2 regions of the Actinomadura miaoliensis genome follow, and region 2 is predicted to be linked to the other one. Evidence: riboswitches for the same ligand, from Rfam matches in the RefSeq annotation. Region 2 holds a riboswitch; the other holds the start of a gene.
What was found. A riboswitch is a leader RNA that binds a small molecule or an ion and turns the genes downstream of it on or off. The one in region 2 is predicted to bind ZMP and ZTP.

Region 1 (15,187 bases), on a different contig from region 2:
ATTCCACCTCCCGCGTCCCAGAAACGGCAACAAAAGTTGTCGATCCGCCACCGGGGGACGCACCCTCGGGCCTGGAGGTGATCGCCATGAACGAGGCGACGAACGCCCCGGACGACGGGGTCCGCGACGTGGTGGTGGTCGGCGCCGGAGCGGCCGGCCTGAACGCCGCCCTGCTCCTCGGCCGCGCCCGCCGCAGGGTGACGGTGATCGACGCCGGCCGGCCGCGCAACGCGCCCGCCGCGCACATGCACGGCTTCCTGTCCCGCGACGGCCTGCCCCCCGCGACCCTGCTCGCCCTCGGCCGTGCCGAGATCGCCCGGTACGGCGTCCGGCTCGTCCAGGGGCGGGTGGAGCACATCGACCACGGCTTCCACGTCCACCTGGTGGGCGGGCCGGTGATCGAGGCCCGCCGCGTCCTGGTCGCGACCGGGCTGCGCGACGAGCTGCCCGACATCCCGGGCGTGCGCGAACGGTGGGGCAGGGACCTGCTGCACTGCCCCTACTGCCACGGCTACGAGGTCCGCGACCAGCCCCTGGCCGTCCTCGGCACCGGCCCCGGAGCGGTGCACCAGGCCCTGCTGCTGCGCCAGTGGAGCGACGACGTCGCCTTCTTCCCGCACACCCTGGAGCTGACGGCGGCGGACCGGGAACGGCTGGAGGCGCGCGGCCTGCGCATGGTGGAGGGCGAGATCGAGCATCTCGTCGTCGAGGACGACCGGCTGCGCGGCATCGCGCTCACCGACGGCCGTGTCGTCCCCCGGGCCGCCGCCTTCCTCTTCCCCCGCATGGTCCCCCACGACGAGCTGCTGACCGGTCTGGGCTGCGACAGGGACGACAACGGCTGGGTCGTCACCGACCGCACGGGCCGTACCAGCGTCCCCGGAGTCTGGGCCGCCGGAAACGTCATCGACCCGCGCGCCCAGGTCGTCACCGCCGCCGGCATGGGGTCCGCCGCCGCGTTCGCGATCAACACCGACCTGCTGGACGAGGACGTCGACCACGCCGTCGAACGGCATCGGGCCACGGCCGCCGCCGCGGGGACGACCGGCGGGCACGGTGCGTCGCGGGGTGCGGGCCGGTGAGCGTCGACACCGCACGGCGGCGGGCGCCGGTCTCCCGCGGGAGACTGCCACTCGGTGTCTACCTGCTGTCGTTCAGCCTGTTCGCGATGGGCAGCGCGGAGTTCCTGCTCGCCGGGGTGCTGCCGGCGATCGCCGAGGACCTGCGCGTCTCGCTGTCCTCCGCCGGCGCACTGATCTCCGCGTTCGCCGCCGGTGTCGTCATCGGCGGTCCGCCCCTGGCCGTCCTGACCCTGCGCTGGCCGCGGCGGACCACGCTGACGGCGGCTCAGGCCCTGTTCGCCGCGTCCGTGGCGACCGGTCTCCTCACCGGCAGCTACCCGGTGCTGCTGGCGACCCGTTTCGTCTGCGGCCTGGCCTATGCGGGGTTCTGGGCGGTCGCGGCGGTCACCGCGATCAGCCTCGTCCCGCCCGACCGCACCGCACGCGCCTCCGGGGTGGTCGTCAGCGGGCTCAGCCTCGCGATGATCGCCGGCGGCCCGGCGGGCGCGTTGCTCAGCTACTTCACCGGATGGCGGGGCGGATTCTGGGGCGTGGTCGTCCTCACCGCCGCCGGGGCGGTGCTGACCGTCCTCGCGCTGCCCGCGACGAGCGCGAACGGCGAACCCAGTGTGCGGCGTGAGCTGCGCACCATGAGACAGCCCCGGCTGTGGGTCGTCTACGCCGTCACCGTGCTCAGCACCGCCGCCTACATGATCTCGTTCAACTACCTCGCCGCGTTCCTGACCGACCTCACCGGCGTCCCCGGGGTCTGGATCCCCGCGATCCTCACGCTGTTCGGCGTCGGCGCCTTCGTCGGCCTGTCCATCGGGGGCAGGATCGCCGACAGGCGGCCCTTCCACGCCCTCCTGACCGGGGCGATCGGGATAGCGGCCAGTTCCGCCCTGCTCGCGGTCCTCGCCCGGCACGCGGCGGCCGTCGTCCCCCTCGTCCTGCTGCTGGGAATCGCCGGATTCGTGCTGAACCCGGCCATCTACGGGCGGGTGTTCACCATCGCGGCACAGGCGCCGACGCTCGCCGGGGCCACCACCGTCTCGGCGTTCCAGCTCGGGATCAGCCTCGTTCCGGCGCTCGCCGGCGCCGCCCTCAACGCCGGCGCCGGCCTCACGTCCATCACCTGGATCGGCGCCGGCCTGGCGGCGGTCACCGCGCTGACCGTCCTCGCCGACCGGACGGCCGCACGGCACCGGCCGCAGGGGGACCCGTCGCCGACGTGATCGGCCGGCTGACGAAGCGCTACCAAGGGCGAGGGGGACGCCGACTTCGGTCGCGCCCCCCTCGACCATCGGCCGACGCGGCGGCCCGCCCCCGGAGGGCAGCCTGGTCGGCATGATCACAGTCGCGGGTTTGACCAAGCGGTACGGGGACGTGGCCGCGGTCGCGGACGTGTCGTTCACGTGCGCGCCGGGCACCGTCACCGGGTTCCTCGGCCCGAACGGGGCGGGCAAGTCCACCACCATGCGCATGATCTGCGGGCTGACGCCGCCGACGGAGGGGTCGGCGACCGTCAAGGGCGTCCCGTACCGGCGCATCGCCAACCCGGGGCGGCACGTGGGCGTGCTGCTGGACGCCGGCGCGCAGCACTCGGGCCGCACCGGCCGCGAGACGCTGCGGCTCACCGCGCAGATCCTGGGCGTGGACCCGGCGCGGGCGGACCGGATGCTGGAGGTGGTCGGCCTGCCGGGCAAGGCGGCGCGGCGCCGGGTGGGCGGCTACTCGCTGGGCATGCGCCAGCGTCTGGGCATCGCGCAGGCGCTGATCGGCGACCCGAGCGTGCTGATCCTGGACGAGCCCGCCAACGGCCTGGACCCCGAGGGCATCTACTGGATGCGCACGCTGCTGCGCGACTTCGCCGGGCGCGGCGGCACCGTCCTGCTGTCCTCGCACCTGCTGCGGGAGGTCGAGGCGGTGGCCGACCGGTTCGTGGTGATCGCCGGCGGGCGGATCGTGGCGCAGGGCGCCAAGGAGGAGCTGCTGTCGCGGCAGGGCGGCACCCGGGTCCGCGGGGAGGACCCGGCCGCCCTGGGCGCGGCGCTGACCGGCGCGGGGCTGGCGTTCCGGACCGCCGACGACGGCGCGTTCCTGGCGGAGGCCGCCGCCGACGCGGTGGGCCGGGCCGCCGCCCGCGCCGGTGCCGTCCTGCTGGAGCTTCGCCAGGCCGACGGGGGCGGCCTGGAGGAGCTGTTCCTGTCGCTCACCGCCGGGACGGCGCCCTCCGCCCCGGCGTCCGACGTGGCCGAGGAGGCCGTCCGATGACCACCGCCACCGCCGTGCCCGCCGTGCCGGCCGAGCCCGCCCGTCCGTCCCTGGCCCGGCTGACCGCGGTCGAGCTGCGCAAGATGACCGACACCCGCTCGGGCCGCTGGCTGCTGATCCTGATCGCGCTGACGGCCGTGGTGATGACGCCGCTGATGCTGTTCGCCGCGCCCGAGGAGGAGCGGACGCTGGCCGGCTTCCTGTCCGCGGCGCTGACGGGGGTGTCGTTCCTGCTGCCGGTGCTGGGCATCCTGTCGGTGACCCAGGAGTGGTCGCAGCGCACCACGCTGACCACGTTCGCGCTGGTCCCGGAGCGGCACCGGGTGGTCGCGGCCAAGCTGGCGGCCGGGGCGCTGCTGGGGGCGGCGTTCGTCGCCGCCGCGCTGGCCGTGGCGGCGGTGGGCCGCGGCCTGGCCGGGGTGCTGGGCCGCTCGGACGGGGCGTGGACGATCGCGCCGTCGCAGGTGGCCACCACGGCGCTGTTCGCGGTGATCGCGGTGTCCTCCGGGGTGGCGTTCGGGATGCTGTTCATGAACTCGCCGCTAGCGATCGTGCTGTACTTCGCGCTGCCGACCGCCTGGTCCGTGCTCACCGAGACGGTCGACGCGCTGAAGGACGTGGCGGGCTGGCTGGACACCAACCGCACCCTCAACGCCCTCCTGGACGAGGGGATCACGTGGGAGGAGTGGGCGCGGGCCGGCACGTCGCTGGCGGTGTGGCTGCTCATCCCCCTGCTCCTGGGCCTGGTCCGGCTGACGCGGCGCGAGGTGAAGTAGCGTCCGGGGCGCCGGGGGGCCTGCGCGCCGCCAGCGGCACGTCCCGCAGCAGCAGGCCGGCGGCGAGCCCCACCAGCGCCGGGACGAGGGCCGTCACGAACAGCACCGAGTACGCGTGCGCGAACGCCTCGGCGACGCCGTCGCGCACCGGCGCGGACAGGCCGTCCAGGACCTCGGGGCGGGCCAGGTCGTCGAACGCGGGCACCGACCCCGCCGGGACGTACCGTCCGGCCTCGGCGGCGAACCGCGCGGACAGGACGCCCCCGAACACCGCCATCCCCGCCGCGGTGCCGACCATCCGGGACGCGAACACCGCCGAGCTCGCGGCGCCCAGGTCGCGCGGCGGCGCGGAGTTCTGCGCGATCAGCACGACGACCTGCTGCGACAGTCCCGCTCCCAGCCCCAGGACCGCCATGAACAGCCCGGCCGTCAGCGGGGAGGTGCCGGCGTCCATGGTGGCCATGAGCGCGATCCCGGCGGCGCCGAGCGCCATGCTCAGCGCGGGCAGCCGGTGGTAGCGGCCGGTGCGGGAGATGTACTGGCCGGCGGCGATCGAGGCGAGCACCAGCCCGGCCATCATCGGCAGCAGGAGCAGCCCGGAGCCGGTGGCGCCCGCTCCCCCGACCGTCTGCAGGAACATCGGCAGGTAGGTGGCCAGCCCGAAGCCGGTCGCGCCGCCGGCCAGCGCCACCACGCTCGCCACGGCGAACGAGCGGTCGCGGAACAGCCGCGGCGGGACGACGGGCTCGGCCGCGCGCCGTTCCACCGCCACCCACAGGGCGCCGAGCACCGCCGTGGCCGCCGCCAGGCCGAGGACGACCGGCGAGCCCCAGGCGTGGCGCGTCCCGGCCCAGCTGGTGAGCAGGGTGAAGCAGGTGACGGCGGCGCCGAGCAGCACGATGCCCGGGTAGTCGACGCGGGCGCGGCCGCGCGGGCGGGGCAGCCGCAGCACCGGCACGATGATCGCGACGGCGGTCAGGCCGAGCGGCAGGTTGACGAAGAACGCCCAGCGCCAGGAGGCGTGGTCGGTGAGCGCGCCGCCGACCAGCGGCCCGGCGATGCTGGAGACGGCGAAGTTCAGCGCCGACCAGCCCTGGTAGCGGGCCCGCTCGCGCGGTTCGAACAGCTCGCCGGTGACGGCGAACATCGAGGCCATCAGGCAGCCGGCGCCCGCGCCCTGCAGCACGCGCAGGGCGATCAGCCAGTCCATGGACGGCGCGGCGCCGCAGGCCGCCGAGCCGGCCAGGAACAGCGCCAGGCCCGCCAGCAGCACCGGCTTGCGGCCGAACAGGTCGCCGAGGCGTCCCGACAGCGGGACGGTCACGCTGGTGGCCAGCACGTAGGCGGTCGACACCCACGCGATCCGGTCCAGTCCGCCGAGCTCGCCGACGATCGTCGGCAGGGCGGTGCCGAGCACGGTGGCGTCCAGCGACGACATCAGCCCGGCCAGCATCAGGGCGAAGAACGCCCACAGCCGCCGTCGCCGCGTCATCTCCGGGGAAGGCATGTGCACCTCGCATCTTTTTGACTATGGCAGGTAGATGCTAAAAGCACATAGATGCCGGACGCAATCGCCCCGGCTAGACTCGCGAGGCATGAACCCGGGACCGGACGACCCGCTGGCCGCGGTCGAGCGCGGCATGGTGCGGCTGCGCCGCGGCATGGCCCGCCGGCGGCTGGGCAAGGCCGCGATCCGCGAGCACAACCTGCCGGTCGACGTGCAGGTGCTGCACGTGGTGGACGTCGTCGACGAGGGCCCCGACCGGCCCGGCCAGGAGATGAACGTCGGGCTGGTCGCCGAGCGGCTGGGCGTGGACCCCTCGCGCGGCAGCCGGATCGTCGCCGAGGCGGTCAAGGCCGGCTACCTGCGGCGCGTGGCCTCACAGCGCGACGGGCGCCGTATCCGGCTGGAGCTGACCGACGCCGGACGCCAGGCCGTCGACGCGGCCCGCCGGACGCGGCAGAGGCACATCGCCCAGGCCATGCAGGACTGGACCGACGAGGAGCGGCGGCAGTTCGCCGGCCTGCTCACCCGGTTCGTCGACGGCCACCAGGGCTGACCCCGGCCCGCGCGGTCCCGCGACCGGCCGCCTAGGCGAACGGGGCCGGGGCCGCGCGCAGCCCGCCGCGGCGCGCCGCGCTCGTGCGGGCCCAGCCGACCAGCCGCGCCGCCGCGTGGGCGGACTCGACCGGCTGCAGCCGCGGATGCAGGATGCGCACGACCTCCAGGTCCCGCCTGCGCAGCAGGCGCAGGCGGACGGCGCCGCCCAGCCCCTCCACCGGCAGGCCGGGCACGTCGTCCCCGTCCGGCCAGGCGTGGTGGTGGCCGTACCCCGGGCCGAGCCCGTGCCGCGGCCCCTGTCTCGGCACGGACGCGTCCCTGGCGGCGGGCACCGCCTCTGTCATCCGACGCGGGAACACCGTGTCCAGTTCACCGATGCGCGCCGGGTCGCTGTAGTAGTCGACGTGGTCGCGGAAGGTACGGATCGGCTGCGTGCGCTGGAAGCGGGCGCCGCGCCGCAGCCACGGGTACATGCGGCCCCGCAGTGCCTCGTCGAGCGCGTGGCGCAGACCGTCCTCGGCGTCCTCGTCGCAGGCGCTGCCGATGGCGTACATCGGCGAGCGGCGGTGCCGCGTCAGCACCACCCACAGCGGCACGCCCAGCCGGGTGGCGCCCGCGAAGAACTCGGTGCGCCATCCGGCCGCCTCGTCGGCCGCCCGGTCCTCGCGCCACCAGCCCGGTTCGCGGACGGGACGCAGCGGGTTGCCGGTGAACCAGGCCAGGCGCAGGGCGTCCCGCTCGTACAGCTCGCGCACCGCGTGCGCGGTCGCCACCGCCCGGCCGCGCCCGGCCGCGGTGCCGTTGGTGGTCGGCTCGCACCACTGCGGCACGCCGGGCGAGTGGCCCGCCCGCGCCGTGCACAGCGCGACGGGCAGGTACACCGGGCGGCCGGTCACCAGGTCGTCGGCGACCGTCCAGTCGACCGGGGCGTCCGGGTCGTAACGCGGGAACGGCCAGGCCGCCGGGTCCAGCGGCTCGCCCAGGTAGGACCGCACGTCGAAGACGTCGAGGTCGCCGCGGGCGCGCAGCTCGTTCTCGCTGACCCCCGCGGCGGCCCGCGGCGGCTCGTAGGCGCACAGCGCGACCCGTTCCACCAGCTCGCCGGCGAACCGCTCGGTGACCGTCGCCGCGTCGCTCCCGCACGCCGCGGCCTCGATCGGCCGCCAGCCGCGGACGGTCAGCTCGGCCATGACCAGATGGCGGCCCACCAGCATGTCCGGCGCCTGGTAGCAGCGCACGGTCACTCCGGCGCGCAGCAGGTCGGCGCGCCGTTCCAGGGCCGCGGTGACCCGGTCGGACAGATCCGCGGCCGTCCCCGGGGCGGTGAACACCGCCACGCGCAGGGTGCTCATGCGTCCCGTCCGTCGATCGAGGTGACCGGGCGCTGGACGGGGACGTCGAGCTCGGGCATCAGGGCTCCTGTACGCGGCATAGTGATCGGGACGCGGTCGGCCCACGCGGCCAGGGGGTGACGTTCGGCGGCCGACACCCACAGCCCGCCGTCGGGCAGCCGGTCGCGCAGCTCGGCCGGGACGTGCCGCAGGTGGCGCACGACGCCGCGCGGACCGGCGTCGACCGTGAGCCGGGCGGTGACCGAGTCGGGCACGGCGGCGCGGCCCAGCAGCAGGAGCCGGGGGGTGACGCGGCCGCACGCGCAGGACCCGCCGGCCTCCAGCAGGACGCCGACGTCGCCGACGACGTAACGCACGAACGGCATCGTGGTGTTCAGCAGGTCGGTGAGCACCAGCAGGCCGGCGGTGCCCGGCGGCACGGGACGCCGCGTCACCGGATGCAGCACCTCGACGTGCACGGCGTCGGCGTTGACGTGCATCGCCGGGCAGTCGGGGTAGCGGACGGCGATCGGCGCCGTCATCTCCGCCGCGACGTACAGCTCGGCGGGCGCCTCCGGCGGGCCGTCGTGGTCGATGGCCAGCAGGGCGCGCGTCGGCCTGGGCAGGCCCCACGACGACGCGAACGCCACGTCGGCGCCCGTCCGGGCCGCCGCCGCGCGCAGCTCCGCGCACACCGGCGGGGTGCCGACGAGCAGGTCGCCCGGCCGTTCACCCGCCGCCAGCTCCGCCTCGGCCTCGCGCACGCCCAGGCGCCGGCGCCGGACGCGCGGGTCGTAGAGGCCGGGGCCCGAGGCCGGCGGCTCACGCCACGGCACGACGACGGTGAAGGTGAACGACGGCGGCAGGCCGAGGGCGTCGAACAGGCGGCGGTCGATGGCGGCGCGTTCGGCCGCGGCCCCGCGCGGGCGCGCGATGACGGCGGCGGCGTCCGCGGCACCGGAACGCACGCGGCCACGGCCGAGAAGGGGAACGTCGCGCAATGCCGCCCACGGGGAATGGCCCGCCGCGTCCTCGGCGCCCTGACGCATGACGCCGGCGCTTTTCCGGTACGCGCGCGTTCCCGCGGCCGCCGAAAGAACCGCGCGCAGCCGCCGCTCCCGCACTTCACGCAGAAGTGCCGCGTCGCGTTCCACCGCCGCGGCGCGCCGTATTCGGCTTTCGGTTCCGCCGCCGGATCCGCCGTCGATTCCGGCGCCGGAACCGCCGCCGGATCCGCGCCGCGGGCGGACCGGCGACCGGCCGTCCGTTCTCACTCCGTCCCGTTTCCGCGCGTGTCCGGACGCGCGCGGCCGGGCCGGTCGCCGGGCTCGGCGGGGTGCGCGGTCCGGGCGTGCGCCGTCGGGTTCGTCCGGGTCATCTGCGGCCATCCCTGATACCGGTGCACTCCATGTCGCAGAGATTGTCTTGTCCTGACAGCATCAGTCAACAGGCACACCAGAAGAAGTGCGAACCCGGCCGGAGACCGAAACAAAATATCGACGCATCCCAATGCCGCCACCTGCCGCGTCGGAGTCATCCACATGATCCATATCCCGGCGGCGAATTGCGGAGTTGACCGAACCTTTGCCGACGGCCCGGCCGTGACGTCTCGACGGCCATGGAAACGTTCCGGCGTTACCGTGGCCATGCGCCGCGCACGGAACACCGAGAGTGATCGACGAGGGGACGACCGATGGGCACCGACCGCTACGACGCCTTCCGCGACCTGCACCACCGCGACCGGCCCCTGCTGCTGCCCAACGCGTGGGACCACGCCGTCGGCGCGGCCCTGGTCGACGCGGGCTTCCCCGCCGTCGGCACCACCAGCCTGGGCGTCGCGGCGGCCGCCGGGAAGTCCGACGCCACGGGCGGCACCCTGGAGGAGACCATGACGCTCGCCTGGAACCTGGCGCGGCTTCCGGTGCCGGTGACCGTCGACATCGAGGGCGGTTTCTCCGACCGGCCCGCCGAGGTGGGCCGGCTGGTCGCGGAACTGGCGTCGTACGGGGTCGCCGGGGTGAACATCGAGGACGGCCGGGCCGACGGGACGCTGGCCCCCGTGGAGCACCAGGTCGCCGTCATCGAGGCGGTCAAGGCGGCGGCGCCGCGCGTGTTCCTCAACGCCCGCACCGACACGTTCTGGCTCGCCCACCCCTCCGACCTGGCCGAGACGCTGCGGCGGGTCAGCGCCTACGCCGCCGCCGGGGCCGACGGCGTGTTCGTCCCCGGAATCGCCGGCGACGCCGACATCCGCGCCGTGGTCGAGGAGGTCCCCGTTCCGCTGAACGTGCTGCACCTGCCCGGCCGCACCGACACCGCGCGGCTCACCGACCTGGGCGTGCGCCGGATCAGCTGCGGCTCGCTGCTGTACCGGGCGGCCCTGCGCGCGGCGGTCGCCACCGCCCTGGAGGTGGCCGGACACCCCGGCGACGTCCCCGTCCCGGCGTACGGCGACGTTCAGCGCCTGGTCGGCGGCCGGTGACCGGGGCGGCGATCCGGGCGGGATGAATCAGGACGAAACCGGCAGCTCATGTCGGCGTAGCGGTCACGTAACAGGCGTCGGCCACCCTGGAGGACGGCCCCGCTCCCCCGACCGCGGAAGGACCGCTCCAATGCCGCTGCTGCGCATCCGCACCGAGATCGAGGACAGGCCCGGCCGCCTGGCCCTGCTGACCGCCGCGCTGGCCCGCCACGGCGCCAACATCCTCGGTCTGTCGGTGCAGGTCGACACCCGCGGCGTGGTGGACGAGTTCGTGGTCAGCGTTCCCGACGGCGGCCTGGCGGACGCCGCCCCGGAGCGCGCGCTGGCCGAGGCGCTCGGCACGGCGGGCGGGGCGCGCACCGTGGTGGTCCCCGCGCGCCCGCACGAGCTGGTGGACGAGCCGACCCGGGCGCTGGCGCTGGCGGCGCGGCTGCGCGGTGAGCCGCAGGCGCTGCCGGAGGTGCTGGCCGAGCTGCTGCGCGCCCACGAGGCGTCCTGGACCACCGGGCCCGCCGACGACGACGGGGCGCCCGACGTGCTGACCGTCCCGATCGGCAGGCGGCGCTCCGTGCGGTTGCGCCGGTTCGGCCTGCCGTTCACCGCCACCGAGGCGGCCCGCGCGGACGCGCTGGTGCGGGCGGCGCTGCCCGCGCCGTCCCCGCAGCCGGCGTCCCGCACCGTGGCGCTGCGCGACGGGACGCGCGTGGTCGTGCGCCCCATCCGGCCCGAGGACGCCGACGCCGTCCGCGAGCTGCACGAGCGGTGCTCGCTGGAGTCGCGTCGCATGCGCTACTTCAGCGCCAAGCCCGCCCCTCCCCCGCGGGCGATCGAGGCGTTCAGCGACCCCGCGCACGGCCTGACGCTGGTCGCCGAGGGGCCCGACGGGTCGCTGCTGGCGCTGGCGCACCTGATCCACGTGCTGGACCCGGGCGTGGCCGAGCTGGCGTTCCTGGTGGAGGACGCCTGGCAGGGCCGCGGCCTCGGCCGGGCGCTGACCGAGCTGCTGGTCGTGCTGGGCCGCGAGCGCGGGCTGGTGGAGCTGCGGGCGGCGACGCTGAGCGAGAACCGGCGCATGCTGCGGCTGCTGGTGTCGCTGGGCGGCCGGGCCCAGCGCACCGACGAACCCGGCGTCGCCGAGGTGCGGCTGCGCCTGGACGGCCGCGGCGCCGCCCCGTCCGCCCCCGCGGCCGGCGGCTTCTTCAGCCGTCAGGGGGCGTAGGGGGCCGTCCGCCTCGCCATCGCGCGGCCCCGGCCCCGCCGGGCTGGCAGGATGGCCGGGTGAGCGGCATCTACGACGATCCACGGGTGTACGAGCTGGCGTGCGGGTTCCGGGACGTGCCCGCCGAGGTGGACGCGCTGCTGGCCTGGTGCGCGCGGCACCGCTCCGGCGGCGGCGCGGTCCGCACGGTGCTGGAGCTGGCCGCCGGGCCCGCCGAGCACGCCCGCGAGTTCGCCCGGCGCGGCGTCGCGGCCACCGCCCTGGACATCAACCCGGCGATGTGCGCGTACGCCGACCGGGCCGCCAAGCACGAGGGCATCGACCTGCGGGTCGTCCAGGAGGACATGACCGCCTTCGCGCTCGGCCGCCGGTTCGACCTGGTGGTGACCATGCTGGACTCCACGTCCCACCTGATGACGCTGGACGCGTTCACCGCCCACCTGGACCGGGCCGCCGCCCACCTGGCCGACGACGGCCTGTACGTCGTGGAGATGTCGCACCCCCGCGACCGCCTGTCCGACGAGCCGAGCGTCAGCACCGGGTGGACGGTGGACCGTGACGGCGCGCACGTCACGGTCCGGTGGGGCGAGCCCACCGACCGCCTCGACCCGGTCACCCAGATCTCCGCCGACCACGTCACGGTCACCGTCACCGAGGGCGCCGCGACCCGGGTGGTCCGTGACGTGGTGCCGTACCGGTTCTGGTCGGCGACCGAGGTGGAGGCCGCCGTCCGCCTGTCCGGCGCGCTGCGGATCGTCGCCCGCTACGGCGACTTCGGCGACGTGCCCGTCACCGACCCGGAGGCATGGCGAATGATCCTGGTGCTCGCGCGTGACCCGAGGGGGGGACGACCCCCCTTCAACCCCCGAGCCTGACCGGCATCCTTAGTCCGCTGCGCTCCGTTACGGGGTCAGGGGGCCGGGGCCCAGCCCGGCATGGGGTAGGCGGCCATGAGTTCGCGGACCTCTCCGGCGACGCGGGACAGTGCCGTCTCGTCCTCCTTGGCCGTGGCCTGGACGACCTCGTCGATCCAGGCGGCGATCCGCGGCATCTCGTCCGCGGTGAGGCCGCGCGTGGTGATCGCCGCGGTGCCCAGCCGCAGGCCGGACGGGTCGAACGGCTTGCGCGGGTCGAACGGCACGGTGTTGTAGTTCAGCTCGATCCCCGCCCGGTCCAGGGCCTGCGCGGCGGGCTTGCCGGGCACGCCCCTGCCGGTCAGGTCGACGAGGATCAGGTGGTTGTCGGTGCCGCCGGACACCAGGTCGAAGCCGCGCTCGGCCAGCGCGGCGGCCAGGGCCCGGGCGTTGGCGACGATCCGGTGCGCGTACTCGGCGAACTCCGGCCGGGCCGCCTCCTCCAGCGCCACCGCGATGGCCGCGGTGGTGTGGTTGTGCGGGCCGCCCTGCAGGCCGGGGAAGACGGCCTTGTCGACGGCCTTGGCGTGCTCCGCCGTCGACATGATCATGGCGCCGCGCGGACCGCGCAGCGTCTTGTGCGTCGTGGTGGAGATCACCTCGGCGTGGCCGACCGGCGAGGGGTGCGCGCCGCCCGCGACCAGCCCGGCGATGTGGGCGATGTCGGCGGCCAGCACCGCGCCGACCTCCCGGGCGATCTCGGCGAACGCCGGGAAGTCGATGGTGCGCGGAATGGCCGTGCCGCCGCACCAGATCAGCTTGGGCCGCTCGCGGCGGGCCAGGTCGCGGACCTCGTCCATGTCGATGCGGCCGGTGTCGGCGCGCACCCCGTACCGGACGGGCCGGAACCACTTGCCGGTCGCCGACACCGACCAGCCGTGCGTCAGGTGGCCGCCCATCGGCAGCGACATGCCCATGACGGTGTCGCCGGGCTCCAGGAACGCCATGTAGACGGCGAGGTTGGCGGGCGACCCCGAGTACGGCTGCACGTTGGCGTGCTCGACGCCGAAGGTCCGCTTGGCCCGCTCGATGGCCAGCAGCTCGATCGGGTCGACGTTCTGCTGGCCCTCGTAGTAGCGGCGGCCGGCGTAGCCCTCGGAGTACTTGTTGGTCAGGACGCTGCCCGTGGCCTCCAGGACGGCGGGCGACACGTAGTTCTCCGAGGCGATCAGCCGGATCTTCTCGTACTGGCGGCGCGCCTCGGCCTCCACCAGGTTCGCGACGGCCGGGTCCTGGTCCCGCAGACGGGCGATGGCCGGATCGTGCATGACAACCTCCGCGCTGTTCACGCCGGAGGCGCGGTGCGGGCACCCCCGGCTGAAGGGGGCCCGTACACCCAGGCGCGCGGTGTGCGGACTACGGTCGCTCCCCGGTGGTCGACTCCACCTTGACTGCGCCAGTCGCTTGCGCCCATCGTAGTCGGCGGCGCCCGGCGCCCGCCGGAGCGGGGCGGGCAGCGAGACGATCACCAGGCCGCCGAGCAGCAGCAGCGCGCCGGCCGCCACGGGCGCCGACATCCGCTCCCCCAGCACCAGCAGCCCCAGCGCCGCCGCGACGAGGGGTTCGGCGAGGCTGAGGGTGCCCGCGGTGGCGGCGGTCACCCGGCGCAGGCCGCGGACGAAGCACATGTACGCCACCGCCGTGGCGACCGGGCCGAGCCAGGCGACCAGGGCGAGGGAGCGCGGCGCGGCCAGGTCGGCGAACCCGGTGACCGTCCACGGCAGCAGGCACGCCCCGCCGGCCAGCAGGGTCACCGACACGGCTGCGGCCATCCCGACCCGCCGCACGACCAGCACCCGCGCGGCGACGGTGTACACGCCGAAGCACGCCCCGGCCAGCAGGGCGAGCGCCACGCCCACGCCGTCCACCCGCGCCGTCGACGTCGGCGCCATCAGCAGCGCGCACCCGGCGACCGCGCAGACCGTTCCGGCCGTCCAGCGGCGCGACAGGCGGGTGCGCAGGACGATCCGTTCGCACACGCCCGTGCTCACCGGCGCCAGCCCGAACACCACGGCGGTGGCGACGGCGGCCCCCGTGCGGTCCACGGCCGTCAGGAACGCCGCCTGGAAGACGCCGGTCGCGGCGGACGCGGCGAGCAGCGGCGCCCACGACGCCCCGGTCAGGCCGCGGAACGCGCGGGGCGCGGTCACCAGCACGACGAGCGCCAGGATCAGGCCGCCGGACAGGATCCGGGCGGCGCCCAGCGCCGGCGGGGACGCGGGCGCGTCCGCCAGGACCTGGGCGGGCCCCACGGTGCCCCACAGCACACCGGCGGCGAGCACCGGCACGGCACCCGACGCGACATCCGACACGGCATTTCGTTCGCTCATGCCGGTGAAGTTAGGCCGGATCGCCGGTCAGTGGCGCCGCGATCCGTCGTTCGTTCGACCGGGGGCGTCCGGGCCGCCGGATGTTCGGCCGGATGTCCCCGGCGCACGGTTCAGGCGCGGCGGGTTCGGCCGTCGTGACGTTCGGGCGCAGGAAGTTCGGCCTGCTCCCGCGGCTGGACGTGGTCGTACACCACGGTGGTGCGCACGTCCACGAACTCCTTGCGGCGGGCGAGCCGGTCGAGGACGAAGTCGCGCAGGTACTGGGTGCTGGGCACGGCCACGTGGACCAGGATGTCCTCGTTGCCGGTGACCACGAACACCGCCAGCGTCTCGGGCAGCGCCGCCAGGTGGTCACGGGTGGACTCGATGGCCTCCCTGGACTGCGGCCGGATCCGGATGGAGATCAGCGCCTGCACCCCGCGGCCCAGCTTCTCCAGGTCGACGGCGGCGTGGAAGCCGGTGATCACGCCGCGGGAGCGCAGCGCGCGGGTGCGTTCCAGCGCGGTCGACGGGGCGACGCCGACCGCGTCGGCCAGCTCGCGGTTGGTCTGGCGGCCGTCGCGCTGCAGCCGCCGCAGGATCGCCTGGTCCACCGCGTCCATCGGAGAGCCCCCCGGGTCCGTTCCGCCGAGCCGAACGTCCGGCGCGCGAACCACGCCGGTACGGTTGTCGCTCCGAAGATTATTCGACGCCGCGAGGCGCCGCGTTCACGCCGGCGGCAGGGCGGTGCCGATGACG
Region 2 (15,187 bases):
CAGGTACGTCCGGATGGTGACGTGGGTGAAACTGCGCGACCGGCGGACCGGTGTCGTCTTCTACCAGCTCAATACCCACTTCGATCACGAGTCGGAGAATTCGCGGGTGAAGAGTGCCGAGCTTGTGCTCAAGAAGGTGCGTGAATTCGAGGCCGGCGTTCCGGTGCTCGCCGCCGGCGATTTCAATGCCGCTGCGGGGAATTCGCGGCCGTACTCGATGCTGACCGGGACGGACGCGTTCCAGGACACCTGGGTGACGGCTCGGCGGCGTGGCGCCCAGTACAAGACCGACGCTCGCTGGCAGGCGCCGGTGCCGGGCGGGAGAAGGGTCGACTGGATCCTGTCACGTGGGGCCGTGGAGACGCTGTGGAGCGAGATCGATCCATGGCAGGTCGGCGGCGTCTACCCGTCGGACCATTTCCCCGTGATCGCGCATCTGCGGCTTGACGTGCGCGCGGCGTCGTGAACCCCCGATGGTCGGCGGCGCTAGGCGTCGTCGGAGGGGCCGGCCAGGGTGCGGGCGGCGGACTCCTCCTCGGGGGTGAGGCCCCAGTGGCCGCCGTCGGGGTCGCGGCGGGCCTGCTCGTCGATCCAGCGGTGGTGCGCCTCCCAGGCGGCCTGCTTGCTGGAGCCAAGGGCAGCGCCGATCTGCGACCAGGACGCACCGGCCGCGCGCGCCGACCGGACCACCAGCTGGCGGCCGTAGGCGGCCTTGCGGGCGATCACTTCTCCCAGGGCGAGGAGTTCCAGGGACTCCTCGCGGGTGAGGGCGGGCGTCGCGGCCTCGGCGGCCTCCGGGCCGGTGACGGCCAGTGCGTGCCGAGTGGCGAGTTCGTCGTAGCGGGCGACGGCGGTGCGGAGGGTGAATTCTCGTTCGAGCGCCTCGGGTGTGGACATGATCCGAGCCTGCCGTCAAGGCAGCTTGACGTCAAGCCGGCCTGACGGCGTCAGCGCGTGCGCAGGGCGTTCAGGAAGTCGTCCAGGAGGGTGCGCTGACGATCGGGTGGGAAGCGGTCCGGGTCGAAGAGGGCCTGGACGACCAGGCCGTGGGTGAAGGCGGCGACCGTGGCGACGGTGTCGTCCACGTCGGCCGAGGCCGGCAGTTCGCCGCGGTCGCGGGCGGCGGCCACGTGGACGCACAGGCGGGCGCGCCAGCGGTCGTAGCGGCGGCGTTCGCGGTCGGCCAGGTCGGGGTCGCCGAGGGAGCCGTCCCAGGACCCCACCCACACGCGGTTCATCACGGCGGCGCCGGGCGTGAGGGGGAGGACGTCCAGCAGGGCGGCGCGCAGGGCGGCCAGGCCCTCGTCGGACGGGACGCGGCGGGCGCGGCCTTCGGTGCGCTCGTCGGCCACGTCCAGGGCGTGCGCGATCAGCGCCTTCTTGTTCGGGAAGTAGTGGGTGAGCAGGCCCGTCGAGGCGCCCATCTCCGCCGCCACCGCGCGCAGCGTCAGCCCCGCGAAGCCGCGTTCGGACAGGACGCGCCACACCGCCTCGGACACGTCACGTCGCCGGGCGTCATGGTCACCTCGTGCGGGCATGCGCCATAGAGTACGTAACAAACGTTGGGTACGCACTCTGGAGGTCAGCGTGTTCGGTGTCGACCTGGGGGACGGGGCGCGGCTGCGTCCGCTGGAGCCGTGGCAGGCGGAGGAGTTCCTGGCCCACGGCGAGCGTGCGCGCCCGCACATCGCCAACTGGATCCCTTGGGCCACGACGGTGACGGACGTAGAAAAGGCCCGGACGCTCCTGCGCGACTACGCCGACCGGCAGGCCGCCGACACCGGCCGCATCTACGGGATCTGGGTGGACGGTGTGCTCCGGGGCGGCACCGTGTTCCGGACGTTCGACACCGCGGTGGGCGTCTGCGAGGTCGGAGTCTGGCTGGAGGCTGAGGCGGAGGGGCGCGGGCTGGTCACCCGTGCGGTCCGCCACATGATCGACTGGGCGGTCGGCGAACGCGGCATGGTGCGCGTGGAGTGGCGGTGCGCGCCGGACAACCTGCGCAGCCAGGCCGTCGCCAAGCGGCTCGGCATGCGGCTCGACGGGACGCTGCGGCAGTCCTACGTGTTCCACGGCGAGCGCCGGGACGAGCAGATCTGGTCGCTGCTGGCCGACGAGTGGCGCTGACCGCGAGGCTTCGTCAGGGAACGGGCGGCACGGGCAGGGGGTGCTCCAGGGCCGTGAGGGTCAGTAGCACCAGGGACGCCGTCCAGCCCAGGGGCGCCACACCGGCGGGGCGGCCCTTGGCGTCCACCTTCTCCGGCAGGGCGCCCAGGGACGTGCGGTGCCGGGCCAGCCAGTCCAGGCGTGCCCGCGCCTCCTGAACTCGGCCCGACGAGGCGGCGGTCAACGCGAACATCGCCATCTCCGGGGTCCACGCCACGGTCCGGTTGCCCGCCCACTTCTCGCCGGGCAGCACCCCGCCGTTCGGCAGCGTGAGCCGTTCGGCCGCGTTCAGCACCGCCGCGCTCACCCCCCAGTCCTGCGGGGCGAACGGGGGAGCGACGAACGTCACAGAGGTGTCCATGCGGCCGCCCCGTACCGGAGAACGCGGGTAGCCGTAAGGGGCGAAATGCCGCGCCACCGCGTTCGACAGCCGCAGCGAGGCGTTCTGCCAGTGCGACGACCGCGCCAGGTCGCCGCGGTCGCGCGCCAGGGCGGCCGCCGCGCGCAGGCCCGCCAGCACCGGCCCCACGACGCCCAGGGTGGGACGGTCCGGGTCCTGCTCGGTGCCGGGTGAACGCTCGAAGTAGTCCGACGACGGCGGCGGCAGCCCCTCGGAGTCGAGCGAGGAGGCCAGCTGGTCCGCGGCGCGCACCACCATCGGCCACAGCTCCGGCAGCCGTCCCGCTCCCGCCGGATCGTGCGTGTGGACGAGCCAGCTCGCCCACACCACCCAGCCCAGCGAGTCGAGCTGCGGGTCGCGGCCGTCGATCACCGCGCTGCCGTCGGGGTGGTACCGGGCCGCCCACCGGCCCTCGTCCGTCTGCACCCGCTCCAGGAACCGCAGCACCCGCCGTGCCTCCGGCGTGTGCCCGGTGACGGCGAACGCCGCCGCCGCGAACGCCGCGTCCCGAGGCCAGGCGTACCGCCAGGCCCCGTACCACGACGCCAGCGACGCCCCGTTGGGACGGGTCAGCAGACGCAGGTCGAGCAGGGCCCTTTCGGCCATCTCCCGTTCGGTCGCGGTCTGTCCCGGAACCGTGCCCCGCGTCAGCCACAGGCTGTCGGACCGCACCGCCTGCCGCACCCGCGGATCGGACGCCGGAACTGTGATCGCCGTCTCGGCGCCGAACGGCACCAGCCGCACCCGCCCGTCGCGCAGCCGCACCACCGAGCTGCCCGGCAGATACGCGGCGCCGTCCTCCTCCTCGGCGTCCAGCGGCACCCCGGCGAACGGCCAGCCACCGCCGCCCACCAGCCCCGGGCTGTCCCACCCGGGCCCGCCTCCGCTGGGCATGCGCGCCCCGCACGTGGCCGCCAGACCGGCGACGAGCAGCAACGCCACAGCGCGCCGCACCCTGCGCGGACCGCCGTCGCGCGCGGCCCCCACCCGGTCCTCGGCCACCGGCCCTTCTCCCCTTCTTCACCCCGCATTACCGCAAGGCGAAGACAAGTACATCAAAGGGTGTGCCGCGGTTTCTCCTCCTGCAGGTCAAACACGACATCCTTCTCAGGTGCCATATCGGTACCGTCGGCGACGCCGGTCACATCCCGGGGCCGGTGAGACCGGACATCCTTCCCTGACGTCACACCGGGGCCGAGAACCCCGCGCCGAGCCTTCCCCCTGGCGTCCGGTCACTCCTGGTAAGGGGCTAGGCTGCATCGACGGAGCGGACCGCAGGGTGTGGCGGCCCCACGGACCCCCGTGTTGCACACCCCCCACTCGCGCGGTCATCAGCTGTCGATCCGTTACAAGGGACGCCTCGTGGACCTGTTCGAACATCAGGCGAAGGAACTCTTCGCCGAGTACGGGGTACCGGTGCCTACCGGCAAGGTCGCCCATACTCCCCAGGAAGCCCGGGCCGCCGCGGAGGAGCTGTTCGCCGCGGGAAGCTCGAAGGTCGTCGTCAAGGCCCAGGTCAAGACCGGCGGCCGCGGCAAGGCCGGCGGCGTGAAGCTCGCCGACAACGCCGACGAGGCCGAAGCCCTGGCCGGCCAGATCCTCGGCATGGACATCAAGGGCCACACGGTCCACAAGGTCCTGGTCGAGGAGGGCAGCGCGATCGCGCAGGAGTACTACTTCTCCTTCCTGCTCGACCGGGCCAACCGCACCTTCCTGTCGATCTGCTCCGCCGAGGGCGGCATGGAGATCGAGGAGGTCGCCGCGACCAACCCCGACGCCGTGGCCAAGGTGCCGGTGTCGGCGCTGGACGGCGTCGACCGCGCCAAGGCGCTGGAGATCGCCCAGGCGGGCAAGCTGCCGGCCGAGGCCCAGGAGGGCGCCGCCACCCTCATCGAGCGGCTGTGGGCGGTGTTCACCGACGAGGACGCCACCCTGGTCGAGGTCAACCCGATGATCCTCACCACCGACGGCCAGGTGAAGGCGCTCGACGGCAAGGTCACCCTGGACGACAACGCCGGGTTCCGGCAGGCCGAGCACGAGGCCCTGGAGGACAAGGCCGCCGCCGACCCGCTGGAGGCGCGCGCCAAGGCCAAGGACCTCAACTACGTCAAGCTGGACGGCACCGTCGGCATCATCGGCAACGGCGCCGGCCTGGTCATGTCCACGCTGGACGTCGTCGCCTACGCGGGCGAGGAGTTCGGCGGGCAGAAGCCGGCCAACTTCCTGGACATCGGCGGCGGCGCCTCCGCCGAGGTCATGGCCAACGGCCTGGAGATCGTGCTGTCGGACGCCGACGTCAAGGCCGTCTTCGTGAACGTGTTCGGCGGCATCACCGCGTGCGACGCCGTCGCCAACGGCATCGTGTCCGCCTACAAGCTGCTGTCCGAGCGGGGCGAGAACGTCGACCGGCCGCTGGTGGTCCGGCTCGACGGCAACAACGCCGAGCTCGGCCGCAAGATCCTGAGCGACGCGGCGCTGCCCGGCGTCGAGCAGGTCGAGACCATGGACGACGCGGCCCGGCGCGCCGCGGAACTCGCTGCGGCAGGTGCATGAGCATGGCCATCTGGTTGACCGAGAACAGCAAGATCATCGTGCAGGGCATGACCGGCTCGGAGGGCATGAAGCACTCCCGCCGCATGCTCGCCGCGGGCGCCCAGGTCGTCGGCGGCGTCAACGCCCGCAAGGCCGGGCAGAGCGTCGACTTCGACGGCACCACGCTGCCGGTGTTCGGCACCGTGCGCGAGGCCATGGCCGAGACCGGCGCCGATGTGTCGGTGGTGTTCGTCCCGCCGAAGTTCACCAAGGACGCCGTGGTCGAGGCGATCGACGCCGAGATCCCGCTGTGCGTGGTGATCACCGAGGGCATCCCGGTGCACGACACCGCCTACTTCTGGGGCCACGCCGAGGCCAAGGGCAACAAGACCCGGATCATCGGCCCCAACTGCCCGGGCATCGCCTCCCCCGGCAAGTCCAACGCGGGCATCATCCCCGCCGACATCACCTCGCCCGGCCGGATCGGGCTGGTGTCCAAGTCGGGCACGCTGACGTACCAGATGATGTACGAGCTGCGCGACATCGGCTTCTCCACCTGCGTCGGCATCGGCGGTGACCCGGTCATCGGCACCACCCACATCGACGCGCTGCAGGCGTTCCAGGACGACCCCGACACCGCCGCCATCGTGATGATCGGCGAGATCGGCGGGGACGCCGAGGAGCGCGCCGCCGCCTACATCGAGCAGCACATCACCAAGCCGGTCGTCGGCTACGTCGCCGGGTTCACCGCGCCCGAGGGCAAGACGATGGGCCACGCCGGTGCGATCGTGTCCGGCTCGGCGGGCACCGCGCAGGCCAAGAAGGAGGCGCTGGAGAAGGTCGGCGTCCGCGTCGGCAAGACCCCCAGCGAGACCGCCCGCCTCATGCGCGAGATCATGCAGAACCTCTGACGCGGACCCTGTGACGGGGAACGTCTGACGAGGAACCTCTGACGAGGCGCGTCGCAGTTCCGGAAAGACGCCCGAGCCGCCCGTCCCGGCGGCCCGGGCGTCTTTCGTTCTCCGGTCCACTCTCCGGCGGCCTCGCGGCGGTTCTGTCGGTGGCGGCTGGCAGGGTGCGTGCCGTGAACCGAGACGACTTCTGGCGGCTCATCTTCGAACCCATGTGGGACTTCGAGGAGGACAAGGCCGAGACCCGGCGCCGCCTGCCCCGCGTCTGGGCCCTGTACGAACACCACTACGCCTGACGTCCGCCCGTCACCAATCCGCAGCAAGGCGACACGCCGGGCGGGTGAGAGGCCCCGGCTGCGCGGGCCCCGGGTGCCAGCATGGACGCCGTGAGCGATGTGAGCCCGGAGACCAGCGTGACCTCACCGCCCCCCGAGCAGCCGAGGGCGGCGTCGGCGTCCGGCAGGGCGGCCCCGCAGGCCGCCGCCGCGGTGTCGCGTCCCCTGTACGTGACGGGGCTGGTCGGGGCGCTGTGGTGCATCGGCATCGGGCTCGCCGTGCTCACCACCATCACCCTCGTCGGCTGGATCGCCGCACCGCGCACGGCGCTGGGCGCGGGCATGCCCGGGGTGTTCCGGACGGCGGTCACGTTCTGGCTGGTGTCCCACCACGCCGGATTCACCGTCGAGCACGGCCGCGTCGGGCTGCTGCCGCTCGGCCTGCTCGTCATCCCGGGCGCGCTGCTGTACCGCAGCGGCGGCTGGATGATCCGGGTCGGCGGCGTGCGCCGCCGACCGCGCGTCGCCGTGGCGCACGTCGCGGTGGCGCTGGCCGTTCCCTACGCCCTGCTGGCGGGACTGCTCGCCCTGGCCGCCAGCTCGCCGGTGACCCGCCCGTCCGCCTGGCAGGCGCTGGTCGCCTGCTTCGTCGTCGCCGTGATCGCGGGCGGGCTGGGCGCGGCGCGGGCCGTCGTCGCCCACGTCGCCGCCGGCCGCCGGGTGCGCTCCGGGCTCGGCGCGTTGCTGCGGCTGCTGCCGGAACGGCCCCGCTCGCTGGTGGTCGGCATCGCCGGCGCCCTCGCCGTCCTGCTGGCCGCCGGGGCCGTGCTGGTCGGCGCGTCCCTCGCCGTGCACCTGAACGAGGCGACCCAGCTGTATGACATGCTCGCCCCGGGCATCGTCGGCGGGGCCCTGCTGCTGCTGATCGAGCTGGCGTTCCTGCCGAACGCGGTGATCTGGGGCATGTCCTACGCCGTCGGCCCGGGCTTCTCCGTCGGGGCGGGCACCAGCGTGTCGCCGACCGGGGTGTTCCTGGACGTCATGCCCGCCTTCCCGCCGCTGGCCGCGCTGCCCGAGCCCGGGCCGGCGCCGCTGGTGTCCCTGGTGGCGCTGGCCGCCCCGTTCGCCGCGGGCGCCGTCGGCGGGGTGCTCACGGTGCGGTCCATGCCGAGCCGGTCCTACGAGGCGGCGCCGCTGTGGGGGTTCCTGACCGGGGCGCTGGCGGGCCTGGTCGCGGCGCTGCTGGCGGCGCTGTCGGGCGGCCCGATCGGCGGCGGCCGGATGGCCACCGTCGGGCCGTCGCCCTGGCAGGTCGGCCTGCTGGCGGCCCTGGAGATCGGCATCTCGGCGGCCATCGCGGCGTGGACGGCGAACTGGCTGATCCTGCGCCGTCCCGGCGAGGCGTCGTCCGAACGCGCCGAGCGGCGCCGCAAGATCCGCGGCACCAAGCGGCCCCGGCGGCCCAAGCGGGCGAAGCGGCACCAGCCCGAGCCCGCCGCCGGCCCCGCGACGCCGGAGACACCGGAGGCGCACCCCGTGCCGGTGCCGTCCGCGGAGGCGCCGCGGCCCGTCGCCGCGCCTGAGCCTCCGCAGTCGCCGTACGCCGCCGACCCCCTCGAATTCGAGGAGGCCGAACCCGTCCTCGCGCCGCGCCGCACCGCGCGGAACAGGCCGCGCACCACCGATCCGCTGCCCGACCTGGCCGACGGGCCCGACCGGCCCGGCGCCGGCGCGCCGCCGTCCGCCGCCCGCGCCCGGCACGACGACGGGCACGACGACGGGCTGGTAGACGGGCACAAGGACGGGCACGCCGCCGAGCCCTACGCGCCCGAGCCGAGAGCCCCGGAGCCCGAGGAGGCCGAGCGGCGGCCGTCCCACGACGACGCGGCCGGACCCGAACCGCGCGAACGCACCGAGAACCGCGGTGGCGCCATCTACGTCCTGAAGGACGAAGGGGACCGCTAGGGGAGAACGGTGCCGGACATGCTGCCCTTGGGCAGGTTCAGCTTCTCCTCGATCCTCGGGATGTACTTGTCACGGCACGCGTCCTCGTCGATCTTGGTGTTGGCCGTGTCCATGCACTTGGTGTAGCCGTTCATCTCCGGCCCGATCAGCACCGACACCGCGGCCGCCGCCACGGCCATGGCCAGCCCCACCGCGCCGAGCACCATGCCGGGGCCGGCGCCGGGCGCGAGCACGTTGTGCCGGCGCGCGCGCCGCTGGGCCTTGACGCCCACGACGAGCGAGGCCACGCCCAGCACCAGCGCCAGCGGGAAAAGGGGCCACGCCAGCGCCAGCGCGCCGACGCCCAGCCACAGGGCCCGCCAGCCGGTGCGGTCCTCGGGGCCGTTCGTCGGGGGGCGCCCCGCGGGCGGCGGCCCCGCTGGACCGCCGGGGGCGGTGTCGTCGCCGGGGGTCCGGCCGGTGTCCTGGCGAGGGGCGGTGCCGCCGTCGCCCTGGCCCGGCTGCTCACTCACGTTCATTCCTCCTGGCCGCTGGGGTCGGATGCGCTTTGGGGCGCGCCGAGCACGGCCGATAGGCTTCGTGCTGGGCGGTCAGTGCCCCGGACACTGCCGCGCAGGTCCGTTAACCCCAACGTCCACCAGGGAGTCATGGTGTCCGCCCGGCTCGTCGTCCTCGTCTCCGGCGCGGGGACCAACCTACAGGCGCTGCTCGACGCGTGCGCGGATCCAGCCTACGGTGCGCAGGTGGTGGCCGTGGGCGCCGACCGCGACGGCACCGGCGGCGTGGAGCGCGCCGAACGCGCCGGACTGCCGACGTTCACCGTCCGCGTGCCCGACTTCCCCGACCGCGCGCGATGGGACGCCGCCCTCGCCGACGCCGTCGCCGAGCACAAGCCGGACCTCGTCGTCTCCGCCGGGTTCATGAAGATCTTCGGCCCGCGGTTCCTGGAGCGGTTCGGCGGCCGCACCATCAACACCCATCCCGCGCTGCTGCCCTCCTTCCCCGGGGCGCACGCCGTCCGCCAAGCCCTGGCCTACGGGGTGAAGGTGACGGGCTGTACCGTTCACTTCGTCGACGAAGGCGTGGACACCGGACCCGTCATCGCCCAGGAGACCGTCCGGGTCGGCTGGCATGACGACGAGGACTCCCTGCACGAGCGCATCAAGCAGGTGGAGCGCCGGCTGCTGGTCGAGGTCGTGGGCCGCCTGGCCCGCGACGGCTGGACCCAGAAGGGCAGACGGGTCTCCATGAAGTGCGGGACCTGCAACACGTCCGTAGACGGAGACGATGAGGGGAGCTCGGCCGGTGAGTCGGGTGACGATTAAGCGCGCGCTGATCAGCGTGTACGACAAGACGGGGCTGGAGGAACTGGCCCGCGGCCTGCACGAGGCCGGGGTGGAGATCGTCTCCACCGGCTCCACGGCGGCGCGGATCGCCGCCGCCGGGGTGCCCGTCATGAAGGTCGAGAAGCTCACCGGGTTCCCCGAGTGCCTGGACGGGCGGGTCAAGACCCTGCACCCCAAGGTGCACGCCGGGCTGCTGGCCGACCGCCGCAAGGACGACCACGTCCAGCAGCTCGAGGACCTGGGCGTCGAGCCGTTCGACCTGGCCGTGGTGAACCTGTACCCGTTCGCCGCCACCGTCGCGTCGGGCGCCAAGCCGGACGAGTGCGTCGAGCAGATCGACATCGGCGGCCCCACGATGGTGCGCGCCGCCGCCAAGAACCACGCCAGCCTCGCCGTCGTCGTCGACCCGTCGGCCTACGGCCAGGTGCTGGAGGCCGTGGCGGCGGGCGGCTTCACGCTGGAGGAGCGGCGCCGCCTGGCCGCGCGCGCGTTCGCGCACACCGCCGCCTACGACGTGGCGGTCGCGTCGTGGTTCGCCGGTCCGTACGCGGCCGACGCCGACGCCGAGGAGTCGGGCTGGCCGGACTTCCTCGGCGCCGCCTGGGAGCGCAAGGCCGTCCTGCGGTACGGCGAGAACCCGCACCAGCGCGCCGCGCTCTACACCGCGCAGGACGGCCCGGCGGGGCTGGCGGGCGCCGAGCAGCTGCACGGCAAGGAGATGTCGTACAACAACTACGTCGACGCCGACGCCGCCCGCCGCGCCGCCTACGACTTCGCCGAGGCCGCCGTGGCGATCATCAAGCACGCCAACCCGTGCGGCATCGCGGTCGGCGCGGACGTGGCCGAGGCGCACCGCAAGGCGCACGCCTGCGACCCGGTGTCGGCCTACGGCGGCGTCATCGCGGTCAACCGTCCGGTGACCGCGGCGATGGCCGAGCAGGTCGCCGACGTGTTCACCGAGGTCATCGTGGCGCCCGGCTTCGACGACGACGCCCTGGAGATCCTCACCCGCAAGAAGAACATCCGGCTGCTGCGCTGCCCCGAGGGGCCGGCGAGCGCCGAGGAGTACCGGCGCATCGACGGCGGCGTGCTGCTGCAGAGCGTCGACAAGGTGGACGCCCCCGGCGACGACCCGGCGAACTGGGAGCTGAAGACCGGCGCCCCCGCCGACGAGGCCACGCTGCGCGACCTGGCGTTCGCGTGGAAGGCGTGCCGCTCGGTCAAGTCCAACGCGATCCTGCTGGCCGCCGACGGCGCCACCGTCGGCGTCGGCATGGGCCAGGTCAACCGGGTCGACTCGGCGCGGCTGGCGGTGTCGCGGGCGGGCGACCGGGCCGCCTCGGCGGTCGGCGCGTCCGACGCCTACTTCCCGTTCCCCGACGGCCTGCAGGTGCTCACCGAGGCGGGCGTGCGGGCGATCGTCGAGCCGGGCGGGTCCATCCGCGACGAGGAAGTGATCGCCGCCGCCAAGGACGCGGGCATCACGCTCTACTTCACCGGCGTGCGCCACTTCTTCCACTGACGCCGCCGACGTTCGGCCGCCGACGTTCCACCGGCCCGGTGCGTCGCACCGGGCCGGTGGCGTTCGCGCCGCCTGTGGTCGTTTGGGCGATTTCATTCCCGTGGGCTTGGTAGCCTCGCCGTCGGTCGCGTCCGCACACCCCCCGTGACGTCCGGCGCGCCCGAAGCCTGGCCCGTGCTCGCGGCAGGCGACCACCGTTGAGCCTTTGGAGGCGCGATGGACTTCGTTGTGTCCCTGCTGGTGGGAATGGTCATGCAGACCACCTCCCTGCTCCTGGAGTCGCGGCAGCTGATCGGCCTGGCCGCCGCCGTCCTGGCCGCGATCCTGGCCGCCCAGCTCGGCTGGCACGGCACCGACCGCCTGATCGCCTGGCGCGGACGCCCCGACGAGGAGTGATCCGGCCGGCCGCGCCGCCGCCCGGCCCCGGCCGATAGCATGGCGGGGACGCGACTGGCGCGGACAAGGTGGATTCACCACCGGGGAGCGAAGGACATCCGGACACCGCGCGCCTGGGTGTACGGGACGGCAGCCGGGGAACCCGCGACGAGCCCGTCCACACAGGACCCCGGCCACGACAGCGCGGAGGTGCGTATGACTGCACGGATCCTGGACGGCAAGGCCACGGCCGCGGAGATCAGGGCCGACCTGAAGAAGCGGGTCGACGCGCTGCGCGAACGCGGTGTCGGCGTGGGCCTCGGCACCGTGCTGGTCGGCGACGACCCCGGCAGCCACGCCTACGTCAACATGAAGCACCGCGACTGCGCCGAGGTGGGCATCGAGAGCATCCGCCGCGACCTGCCCGCCGACGCCTCCCAGGAGGACGTCGAACGCGCCGTCGCCGAGCTGAACGCCGACCCCGCCTGCACCGGCTACATCGTCCAGCTCCCCCTGCCCAAGGGCCTCGACGAGCACCGCGTGCTGGAGCTGATCGACCCGGCCAAGGACGCCGACGGGCTGCACCCGGTCAACCTGGGACGGCTGGTCCTCATGCAGCCCGCCCCGCTGCCGTGCACCCCCAAGGGCATCCTGGAGCTGCTGCGCCGCTACGACGTGCCGCTGCGCGGCGCCGAGGTCACCGTCGTCGGCCGCGGCCTCACCGTCGGCCGCTCGCTCGGCCTGCTGCTCACCCGCCGCTCCGAGAACGCCACCGTGACGTCCTGCCACACCGCCACCCGCGACCTGGCCGCGCACACCCGCCAGGCCGACATCGTCGTGGCCGCCGCCGGCGTCCCCGGCCTGATCACCGCGGACATGGTGAAGCCCGGCGCCGCCGTGCTGGACGTGGGCGTGTCCCGGGTGGACGGCAAGCTCACCGGCGACGTCGCCCCGGACGTCCGCGAGGTGGCGGGCTGGGTCGCCCCCAACCCCGGCGGTGTCGGCCCCATGACGCGCGCCATGCTGCTGGCCAACGTCGTCGAGGCCGCCGAGGCCGCGGCCGGCGCCTGAGCGTGGTCGTGACCGCGTGACCCTCGGTCGATGCGGCTGAGCCGACAGGGGGTTCACCCGTACGGGACCGTGGCCCTCGGCGCATGGCCCCGTACGGGCGAACCTTGCGCACCGCTCCCCGTTTGCGCTGCCGTGGGAGCGGCCGCAAGCTCAGTGCGTCAGGTCAGCTCGCCCTCCGTCCCGCCGTGCCCGCCGGGGGACGGCCGGGCGCGCCGATGCGGCCCGGTGGATGGCTCGGGGCGTGACCGGGACGGCGGACCTCCGTGGTGCGGGCGTCCATCGGCGTCCGGTTCTGCTGCTGCGGCACGTGCACCGGCGGCAGAGGGCGGACGAGCCCCATCGCGATGACCTCGTTGGCGAGACGGGTGCGCCGGTTGGCGCCCTCGGGGATCCGGAACTTCTGGTAGAGCCGCAGCAGGTGCTGCTTGACCGCGGCCTCGGTGACGACCAGGTCGGCGGCGATCTCACGGGCGGTGGCGGGCGCGACGAACGCCTCGTCCGACAGGGCGGGCCGGCACAGCGAGGTCAGCACGTCGACCTCCCGGCGGGTGAGCTCGGGGGCCACGGCGCGCCGCAGCTCGACGTCCGGATCGACCTCCTCCCGGGGGATGCCCCCCATCCGGCAGCGCGCCGTGCCGAAGCTCACGACGTCGCCGTCCTCCAGTACGCGGCGGGCGATCGGGCGGCCGTTGACCCGGGTCCCGTTACGGGACAGGCCCATGTCGACGACATAGACGTACGGGCCGCGCCGAACGATCTCTGCGTGCAATCGGGACACACTCGGGTCGTCGAGGCGGATGTCGACTCCGCGCCCTCGCCCGACCGTCGTGACGTCGGGGCGCAGCGGCATCACCAGGCCGCTGTCCTCGATCCGCATGAACGGCCCCTCCACGGCAGTCCTCCCAGCTAGTTAGCGACCCCTGTCTGCCGGGTTACCCGGACCCGGTAGCGCCACACCCTCCTACTGGTGAGTAGGACCCGTGACACAAGGCGTCCGGCGTCCCAGTGCGTTCGCGAAACCCCAGGTGTCCCGCCCAGACGGCCGTCAATTTTCAACCTCGGTCCTGCAAAGCGGTGGAAAATGCCTTCGTAGTCGACGTTACATCCGGAAGGCGTCCGGAGGGTCCGCTGCGGGCCCCGGGCGGAAATTCCAACCGCTACGGTTGGTGTGTCAGACCTTTCGGTGAGGTCGGTGAGGGAAACACACATGAGCGCGGAGCTGGGTCGGCGGCGGAGGCGGGCCCCGGGAGCGGGCGGCGCGCGGGCCAACCGGCTGAGCCGGCTGCCCTATCTGCTGGTGCTGTGCGGCGTGGCCGGCGGGCTGGTGCTGTGCTCGATGGCCTACTTCCGCAAGGGTTCGATGCTGATCGCCGCCGCGCTGCTGTTCGGCGCGCTGGCCCGGGCGCTGCTGCCGGAGTCCCAGCTCGGGCTGCTGGCGGTGCGCAGCCGTTCGCTGGACTGCTGGACGCTGGTCGTCCTCGGCGAGCTGACCGCCTTCGCCGCCCTCAGCATCCCCCCGATGAACAAGGCGGGCCTGGCCGTGGCCGCCGCCTTCGGCGTGCTGGTCGGGCTGGCCGGGCTGCTGCGCGTCCTGCGGTACGTGCTCTTCGAACGGCGCGGCGCGCACCGGCGCGGGGCCGACGATGCCGGGGGTGTGCCGGTTCACCCCTTGTGATGGGAATTGTGAGGTAAGGGGCAGGTCTAGACCGGTACGGGCGGTCGGCTAGCCTACACAGTTGAGCCTTACAAGGACTGCCGGCCGGTGTAGGAAGAGGGACAGCAACAGCATGCCCAAGATCAAAGTAGCGGGCCCGGTCGTCGAACTCGACGGCGACGAGATGACGAGGATCATCTGGCAATTCATCAAGGACCAGCTGATCCTGCCCTACCTGGACGTGGACCTGAAGTACTACGACCTGGGTATCGAGCACCGGGACGCCACCGACGACCAGGTGACGATCGACGCCGCCAACGCCATCAAGGAGCACGGCGTCGGCGTCAAGTGTGCGACGATCACCCCGGACGAGGCCCGCGTCGAGGAGTTCGGCCTCAAGAAGATGTGGCGGTCGCCCAATGGAACGATCCGCAACATCCTGGGCGGCGTGGTCTTCCGTGAGCCGATCGTGGTGTCGAACATCCCGCGCCTGGTGCCCGGCTGGACCAAGCCGATCATCATCGGCCGTCACGCCCACGGCGACCAGTACCGCGCCTCCGACTTCGTCGTCCCCGGCCCCGGCACGGTGACGATCTCCTACGTCCCCGAGGACGGCGGCGAGCCCATCGAGATGGAGATCGCCAAGTTCACCGGCGGCGGCGTCGCGCTGGGCATGTACAACTTCGACGACTCGATCCGGGACTTCGCCCGCGCGACCATGCGCTACGCGCTCGACCGCGGCTTCCCGCTGTACATGTCGACCAAGAACACGATCCTCAAGGCCTACGACGGCCGGTTCAAGGACCTGTTCGCCGAGGTCTACGAGACCGAGTTCAAGGCCGACTTCGAGGCCGCGGGCCTCACCTACGAGCACCGGCTGATCGACGACATGGTCGCCCAGGCCCTCAAGTGGGACGGCGGCTTCGTCTGGGCCTGCAAGAACTACGACGGCGACGTCCAGTCCGACGTG

Region 1: it holds a riboswitch for ZMP and ZTP, as region 2 does, so the genes downstream of both, ABD811_RS43935 (serine hydroxymethyltransferase) here and ABD811_RS16890 (bifunctional methylenetetrahydrofolate dehydrogenase/methenyltetrahydrofolate cyclohydrolase) in region 2, are expected to answer to the same signal.

The regions. Positions count from the first base shown of each region.
Region 1 covers NZ_BAAAZG010000012.1:63,650-78,836, reverse strand. The annotation lists gene ABD811_RS11030 (NAD(P)/FAD-dependent oxidoreductase) at 87-1,082, shown strand; gene ABD811_RS11025 (Cmx/CmrA family chloramphenicol efflux MFS transporter) at 1,079-2,296, shown strand; gene ABD811_RS11020 (ABC transporter ATP-binding protein) at 2,409-3,335, shown strand; gene ABD811_RS11015 (ABC transporter permease) at 3,332-4,111, shown strand; gene ABD811_RS11010 (MDR family MFS transporter) at 4,059-5,618, opposite strand; gene ABD811_RS11005 (MarR family winged helix-turn-helix transcriptional regulator) at 5,707-6,171, shown strand; gene ABD811_RS11000 (YcaO-like family protein) at 6,203-7,525, opposite strand; gene ABD811_RS10995 (phenylacetate--CoA ligase family protein) at 7,522-8,472, opposite strand; gene ABD811_RS10990 (isocitrate lyase/PEP mutase family protein) at 9,198-9,986, shown strand; gene ABD811_RS10985 (GNAT family N-acetyltransferase) at 10,117-11,205, shown strand; gene ABD811_RS10980 (class I SAM-dependent methyltransferase) at 11,265-12,080, shown strand; gene ABD811_RS43935 (serine hydroxymethyltransferase) at 12,116-13,387, opposite strand; ZMP/ZTP riboswitch at 13,447-13,533, opposite strand; partial or broken gene ABD811_RS43930 (DMT family transporter) at 13,589-14,449, opposite strand; gene ABD811_RS10970 (Lrp/AsnC family transcriptional regulator) at 14,560-15,051, opposite strand; gene ABD811_RS10965 (class I SAM-dependent methyltransferase) at 15,157-15,187, opposite strand, start outside.
Region 2 covers NZ_BAAAZG010000019.1:170,626-185,812, forward strand. The annotation lists gene ABD811_RS16825 (endonuclease/exonuclease/phosphatase family protein) at 1-466, shown strand, start outside; gene ABD811_RS16830 (hypothetical protein) at 487-897, opposite strand; gene ABD811_RS16835 (TetR/AcrR family transcriptional regulator) at 948-1,538, opposite strand; gene ABD811_RS16840 (GNAT family N-acetyltransferase) at 1,588-2,127, shown strand; gene ABD811_RS16845 (glycoside hydrolase family 15 protein) at 2,141-3,568, opposite strand; gene sucC (ADP-forming succinate--CoA ligase subunit beta) at 3,929-5,119, shown strand; gene sucD (succinate--CoA ligase subunit alpha) at 5,122-6,009, shown strand; gene ABD811_RS16860 (hypothetical protein) at 6,183-6,305, shown strand; gene ABD811_RS16865 (cell division protein PerM) at 6,396-8,249, shown strand; gene ABD811_RS16870 (hypothetical protein) at 8,246-8,761, opposite strand; gene purN (phosphoribosylglycinamide formyltransferase) at 8,897-9,574, shown strand; gene purH (bifunctional phosphoribosylaminoimidazolecarboxamide formyltransferase/IMP cyclohydrolase) at 9,537-11,117, shown strand; gene ABD811_RS16885 (hypothetical protein) at 11,334-11,513, shown strand; ZMP/ZTP riboswitch at 11,554-11,639, shown strand; gene ABD811_RS16890 (bifunctional methylenetetrahydrofolate dehydrogenase/methenyltetrahydrofolate cyclohydrolase) at 11,709-12,563, shown strand; gene ABD811_RS16895 (FHA domain-containing protein) at 12,727-13,455, opposite strand; gene ABD811_RS16900 (DUF3017 domain-containing protein) at 13,771-14,238, shown strand; gene ABD811_RS16905 (NADP-dependent isocitrate dehydrogenase) at 14,351-15,187, shown strand, end outside.